DNA from 3 places in the Kitasatospora sp. NPDC036934 genome. Region 2 is predicted to be linked to each of the others. Evidence: riboswitches for the same ligand, from Rfam matches in the RefSeq annotation. Region 2 holds a riboswitch; each other region holds the start of a gene.
The links. A riboswitch is a leader RNA that binds a small molecule or an ion and turns the genes downstream of it on or off. The one in region 2 is predicted to bind S-adenosylmethionine.
Positions count from the first base shown of each region.

Region 1: another riboswitch for S-adenosylmethionine. It lies ahead of ACZ7BZ_RS00950 (IclR family transcriptional regulator); the one in region 2 lies ahead of thrC (threonine synthase).
Region 3: another riboswitch for S-adenosylmethionine. It lies ahead of ACZ7BZ_RS30800 (aminotransferase class V-fold PLP-dependent enzyme); the one in region 2 lies ahead of thrC (threonine synthase).

Region 1 is NZ_JBVJQR010000001.1:201,409-203,662, forward strand. It holds gene ACZ7BZ_RS00940 (class I SAM-dependent methyltransferase) at 1-408, shown strand, start outside; gene ACZ7BZ_RS00945 (hypothetical protein) at 479-736, opposite strand; SAM riboswitch class I at 865-1,007, shown strand; gene ACZ7BZ_RS00950 (IclR family transcriptional regulator) at 1,209-1,922, shown strand; gene ACZ7BZ_RS00955 (hypothetical protein) at 2,018-2,254, opposite strand, start outside.
Region 2 is NZ_JBVJQR010000009.1:6,112-8,365, reverse strand. It holds gene thrC (threonine synthase) at 1-1,138, opposite strand, end outside; SAM riboswitch class I at 1,156-1,291, opposite strand; gene ACZ7BZ_RS15465 (glucosyl-3-phosphoglycerate synthase) at 1,435-2,254, shown strand, end outside.
Region 3 is NZ_JBVJQR010000026.1:81,788-84,041, forward strand. It holds gene trpD (anthranilate phosphoribosyltransferase) at 1-998, shown strand, start outside; SAM riboswitch class IV at 1,178-1,295, shown strand; gene ACZ7BZ_RS30800 (aminotransferase class V-fold PLP-dependent enzyme) at 1,348-2,254, shown strand, end outside.

The sequences.
Region 1 (2,254 bases), on a different contig from region 2:
TGGCTCCCCACCGTCACCCGCGCCATCGAGTGGACGGCCCCCGGCGGAACCCTGCTGGTCGTCCTGCAGAACCCCGAGAGCCCCTGCATGAGGATGGCCGCCCACTTCACCGGCGTGCGCTACGACCTGAGCGCCCTCCTCGACGGCCTGCGCGCCCACCGCCCGGCCCACAGCTACGCCTTGGAGACCCTCGACCTCCACTACCGCACGCCCCACCTCGCCGAGGCCGTCGACGTCGCCGAGTTCATGGTCAACGTCGCCGACCTCGCCGCCCTGGACCCCCTCCCCACCCGGGCCGCCCTCACCGCCTACGTCCGGGAGCACTTCGCCCAGCCCGACGGCAGCTACGCGATCGGCCACACCCAGGACATGCTCACCGTTCGGCGCGCGTCGGGCGCCCTGCCCTGAGCCCCCGGGCCCGGCGGGCCCGGGGACCGGTGTCGCTCGGTCGGGTGGCGGTCACCGGGCCTGGCAGGGTCTACCGGCCCGGCCCGGCGTCCTCGATGGCAGCGAGCAGGCGGGTGTGCACGGCGGTGGCGGCCGCGCGGGTGGCCGGGTCGGGGTCCTGCAGCTGAGGGGCGATCAGCTCGGCGGCCGCGGCGAGGACCGGAACCGGCACGGTCGCCTCGCGCAGGTGCAGGAGTTGGGAGGCGGCCCGTTCACCGGGCGTGGCCCTGGCGCGGGCGTCGGGGATCAGGGCGGTGAGGCCCCGGGGAGGCGGCTGAGTGCTGGTCACCCGTCGTATTCTTCCGCGTCCCGGCCACCCCGCCGACCGGTCCCGGTGCGTCGGTCCCTGGGGTTCCGGGTGTGGAGGTGCGGGAAAGGTTTGGCGGGATGCCCCGGAAATCTTGTATGGTTCTCCGCGAATCATCCAGAGGGGTGGAGGGACCGGCCCTACGAAGCCCCGGCAACTCCCCGTTCGACCCGGCGTCCGAAGTACGCGCCGTGCCGTTCGGGGTCAGTGCCAACTCCGGCCTGTCGCCAACGTGGCGCGGGGAAGATGAGGAGACACGGTGCTCTCTGTGCTGTCCTTCGTCCGGGCGCTTCCCGCCCCGGCCCTTTCGCGTACCCATCTCGTGTCCGGCGCAGGCAATCGGCCCGCTTCGCAGGCCCCTCCTCGCTGACCGCCCCGCTCCCACCCCCCCACCGGAGCGCCCGTGAGCCGAACCCATCCACGGCCACGGGATCTGAGACTGGAGTACCCGTCCATGGAGAACACGAGCGGTGTCGGCGTGCTCGACAAGATCACCTCGATCCTCGGCACCCTGGAGGCCGGACCGGCCACCCTGGCCGGCCTGGTCGACGCCACCGGCCTGGCCCGGCCGACCGCCCACCGGATCGCCGTCGCACTGGAACACCACCGCCTGCTCGGGCGTGACCTGCAGGGCCGGTTCGTCCTCGGGCCGCGGCTCACCGAGCTGTCGGTGGCCGCGGGTGAGGACCACCTGCTGACCGCCGCCGGCCCGATCCTCACCCAGCTGCGCGACGTCACCGGTGAGACCGCCCAGCTCTACCGCCGGCAGGGCGAGGTCCGGGTCTGCGTGGCGGCGGCCGAGCGCCTCTTCGGCCTGCGCGACACCGTTCCGGTCGGCCTGGCCCTGCCGATGAAGGCCGGGTCCGCCGCCCAGGTGCTGCTCGCCTGGGAGGAGCCCGAGCGCCTCCACCGGGGGCTCCAGGGCGCCCGTTTCACCGCCACCGCCCTCAGCGGGGTCCGGCGCCGGGGCTGGGCCCAGGCCGTCGGCGAGCGCGAGCCCGGCGTCGCCTCCGTCGCCGCGCCCGTGCGCGGTCCGGGCGGGCGGGTGGTGGCCGCCGTCTCCGTCTCGGGCCCGATCGAACGGCTCACCCGGCACCCCGGCGCCCGCCTCTCCCAGGCGGTGGTCGAGGCGGCCGGCCAGCTGAGCGAGGCGCTGCGCCGCCCCTGATCTGCCGACCTGCGAGCTGCGACCTGCCATAGTGCGACGGTGCGCCGTGGTCCCGCACTGCGGTGCACCGCTCCGCTGCGGCGGTCAGGCGGGTGTCAGGAGTCCCCGGGGACGGTGAACCGGTAGCCGGCCGTGCGGAGCCGCGGCAGGTAGTGGTGGACGGCCTCGGCGGTATGGGAGCGGTCGGCCGGTCCGCCCGGGGCCGGGACGAACTCGGGTGTGAGGAAGCCGTCGTGGTTGAGGACGATCGAGCCGGTCCGGGCCCCGGTGAGCACCCGGTCCACGATCACGTCGGTGCCGGGGTTGGCGCGGACGGGGCCAGCCGTGGTTGC
Region 2 (2,254 bases):
GACCGGTCTCGACCAGCTTCTTCAGCACGCCGACGGTCACCCCGCCCGCGGTCTCGGCGAAGATCCCCTCGGTGCGGGCCAGCAACCGGATCGCCGCCACCACCTCCGCGTCCGTGACGTCCTCGACCGCACCGCCGGTGCGGCGGGCGATGTCCAGCACGTACGGGCCGTCCGCCGGGTTGCCGATCGCCAGCGACTTGGCGATGGTGTCCGGCTTCACCGGCTTGATCACGTCCCGCCCGGCCTTGAAGGCCGCCGACACCGGCGAGCAGCCCTCCGCCTGGGCGCCGAAGATCCGGTACGGCCGGTCCTCGACCAGGCCCAGCTTGATCAGCTCCTGCAGCCCCTTGTCGATCTTCGTCAGCTGGGAGCCCGAGGCGATCGGGATGACGATCTGCTCCGGCAGCCGCCAGCCGAGCTGCTCGCAGATCTCGTACGCCAGCGTCTTGGAGCCCTCGCCGTAGTACGGCCGCAGATTGACGTTCACGAAGCCCCAGCCCTCGCCGGCCTGGTCCCCGATCAGCTCCGAGCAGAAGCGGTTCACGTCGTCGTAGTTGCCCTCGATGCCGACCAGCTCGCCGCCGTACACCCCGGCCATCACGACCTTGCCCTGCTCCAGGTCGTGCGGGATGAACACGCAGGACCGGAACCCGGCCCGGGCCGCCGCCGCGCCCACCGCACCGGCCAGGTTGCCGGTGGAGGAGCAGGACAGCGTGGTGTAGCCGAACGCCCGGGCCGCCTCGATCGCACACGCGACCACCCGGTCCTTGAACGAGTGGGTCGGGTTGCCGGAGTCGTCCTTGATGTGCAGCTGCGCGGTGAACCCGAGCTCCCGGCCCAGGTTGTCGGCCTTCACCAGCGGGGTCCAGCCGGGGTTCAGGTTGGGCTTCGAAGCGACGTCGGCCGGCACCGGCAGCAGCGGCGCGTAGCGCCAGATGGACGCGGGGCCGGACTCGATCCGCTTGCGCAGCTCCTCGGCGCGCTCGCTCCCGAACTCGTACGCGATCTCCAGCGGCCCGAAGCACTCCAGGCAGGCGAAGTCGGGGCCGAGCGGGAAGCGGGTTCCGCATTCCCGACACGACAGCGCGGCGGCGGGGCCGAGGTCGACGGATGCGGGTGCGGCAGTGTCGATAGCCATGATGGCGGAGGCCTCTCTCCTCATCTTCCCCGTGGCGCGGGCGCGCCACAGGCCGGAATTGGCACCTGTCCCGCCGGGGCCTGTCGACGACAGCCGAGCGAGAAGGTTGCCGGGACGTCAACGGGCCGTTCCCTCAGTCCCTCTGGATGAGCTTGTGAAGTTATGGTTCAGCGGCGACCCCGGCGTGCGAAGGTCCGACCGCTGTACGAAGACTGTATCCGAAGGCGTCAACCTCGAACGGGACCGTCCGCCACGCGAGATGGCCCGTTCCACCTATCCCGCCGAGGAGAGTCACCGTGCCCGCCGAACCGACCCCCGCGCTCCTCCCGCAGGCGGCGTCCTGGCTCCGCCGCCGCTCGTGGAGCGCGGCCGAGCGGCCGGTGCACACCCTGCTGGAGGCCAAACAGCGCACCGGCCGCACCGTCAGCGTCGTCCTCCCGGCGCTCGACGAGGAGGCCACCGTCGGCGACATCGTCCGCACCGTCCGCCGCGAGCTGATGGAGCGGGTGCCCCTGGTCGACGAACTCGTCGTGGTGGACTCCGGCTCCACCGACGCCACCGCCGCCGTCGCCGCCGAGGCCGGCGCCCGGGTGGAACACCGCGACCGGATCCTCCCCCGGCTGCCCGTCGTCCCCGGCAAGGGCGAGGTGCTCTGGCGCTCCCTGCTGGTCACCCGCGGCGACATCGTCTGCTTCGTCGACGCCGACCTGCGCGAGTTCGACCCGGCCTTCGTCTCCGGCATCGTCGGCCCGCTGCTGACCGACGAGTCCATCCAGCTGGTCAAGGCCATGTACGACCGCCCGCTGGAGACGGACAGCGGAGCGGTCGTCCCGGCCGGCGGCGGGCGGGTCACCGAACTCGTCGCCCGCCCCCTCCTCAACCTCCACTGGCCCGAGCTCGCCGGATTCGTCCAGCCGCTCGGCGGCGAGTACGCGGCCCGCCGCTCACTCCTCGAACGGCTGCCCTTCCCCACCGGCTACGGCGTCGAACTCGGCCTGCTGGTCGACGCCCTGGACCTGGTCGGCCTGGACGCCCTGGCCCAGGTCGACGTCGGCGTCCGGCACCACCGCCACCAGGACAGCCAGGCCCTCGGCCGGATGGCCGCCACCATCTACC
Region 3 (2,254 bases), on a different contig from region 2:
TGTTGAAGGGGGAGGACCTCGACCGCTCGTCCACCGCGTGGGCGATGGACCGGATCATGAGCGGCGAGGCGTCCCCCGTCCAGGTGGCCGGGTTCATGGTGGCGCTGCGGGCCAAGGGCGAGACGGTCGACGAGGTCGCGGGCCTGGTGGACGCGATGTACGAGCACGCCGAGCCGCTGGAGATCCCCGGCCCGGCGGTCGACATCGTCGGCACCGGCGGGGACCGGGCGAAGACCGTCAACATCTCGACCATGTCGGCGATCGTCGCGGCGGCGGCCGGGGCCAAGGTGGTCAAGCACGGCAACCGGGCCGCCTCCTCGTCCAGCGGGTCCTCGGACGTGCTGGAGAAGCTCGGGGTGGTGCTGGACCTCTCCTCCCGGCGAGTGGCCGAGGTGGCCGAGGAGGTCGGGCTCACCTTCTGCTTCGCGGCGAAGTTCCACCCCTCGATGCGGCACGCCGCCACCGCGCGGCGCGATCTCGGGGTGCCCACCGCGTTCAACCTCCTCGGCCCGCTGACCAATCCGGCGAAGGTCACCTCGCACGCCATCGGCTGCTTCGACACCCGGCTGTCCGGGCTGATCGCCGGGGTGCTCGCCCGGCGCGGGGCGACGGCACTGGTGTTCCGCGGCGACGACGGCCTGGACGAACTGACCATCACCACCACCTCGCGGGTCTGGGTGGTGCGCGACGGGGGGGTCACCGAGACCACCTTCGACCCGCGGGACGTCGGCATCGAACTGGTCGGCATCGAGGCGCTGCGCGGGGCTGACGCCGCGTACAACGCCGAGGTGGCGCGCCGGCTGCTGGCCGGGGAGCGCGGGCCGGTGCGGGACGCCGTCCTGCTCAACACCGCGGCGGCGCTGGTCGCGCTCGACCTGGGCGACGCGCCGCTGGCCGAGCAGCTCGCGGCGGGCATGGTGCGGGCGGCGGAGGCGATCGACTCGGGCCGGGCGCAGGACCTGCTGCGGCGTTGGTCGGAGGCCACCAGCCGGATCTGAGGCGGCAGTTGAGGGCCCGTGCCGGTTCGTGGGCACGGGCCCTTCGCGCGCGCCCCGAGCCGATGCGCCCCGAGCGTCGGCGCCGGGTCGGAGCGCCCCGGAGGCGAGGGGCGAAGACGCTGTCCGGATGGTGGATGGCCGTTTGACCGTCCGACGTACCCGACCTAGAGTCTTCGCCAGGTCATGAGTGACAGCGTCAAGCCCCAGCTTGCTGTCCGGCAACCCTCCGTCCGTGGCGGGGTGCCCTGGGTGAGGACCGGGTCGCCGGGCACGCCGTCCGCGCGACAAGCGCGGACACCGGACGACGAGTACTCCCGGGGTCCCTTACCCCGTGAAGGAGTGCATCCTCATGTCCCTCGCTCTCGAAACCGCCGCCCCGCTCGCCGTCCTCGGCCACGACGTCCAGGTGCCGCTGGTCAGCGGTGCGAAGGTCGGCTACGCGGCGCTCGACTACGCGGCCAGCGCGCCGGCGCTCCAGCGGGTGTGGGACGACGTCGCCGCCTACGCGCCGTACTACGGCAGCGTGCACCGCGGGGCCGGGTACCTCTCGCAGCTGTCCACCGACCTGTTCGAGCAGAGCCGACGGACCGTCGCCGAGTTCCTCGACCTGCGCGAGGGCGACCAGGTGGTCTTCACCCGCGCCACCACCGACTCGCTCAACCTGCTGGCCGCGGCGGTGCCGGCGGGCACCCGGGTGTTCGCCTTCGAGACCGAGCACCACGCCTCGCTGCTGCCCTGGGCGCACGCCGGGCTGGAGGTCGGGTACCTGCGGGCGCCGCGCTCGCGGGCCGAGGCGGTGGAGGCGTTGGAGACCGCGCTGGCCGCCGCGCCCGAGGGCCCCAAGCTGCTGTGCGTCACCGGCGCCTCCAATGTGACCGGCGAGCTGTGGCCGGTCGCGGAGCTGACCGCGACCGCGCACCGGTACGGCGCCCGGGTGGTGCTGGACGCCGCCCAACTGGCCCCGCACCACCGGGTCTCGGTGCGCGAGCTGGGCGTCGACTGGATCGCCTTCTCCGGCCACAAGCTGTACGCGCCGTTCGGCGCCGGAGTGCTGGCCGGGCGGGCCGACTGGCTGGACGCGGCCGAGCCGTACCTGGCCGGCGGCGGGGCGACCCGGACGGTGGCCCGGGAGCCGGACGGCTCGGTGGCGGTCCAGTGGCACACCGGCCCGGCCCGGCACGAGGCCGGCTCGCCCAACGTGATCGGCGCCTACGCGATCGCCTCGGCCTGTCGGGCGCTCACCGAGGCCGGCTTCG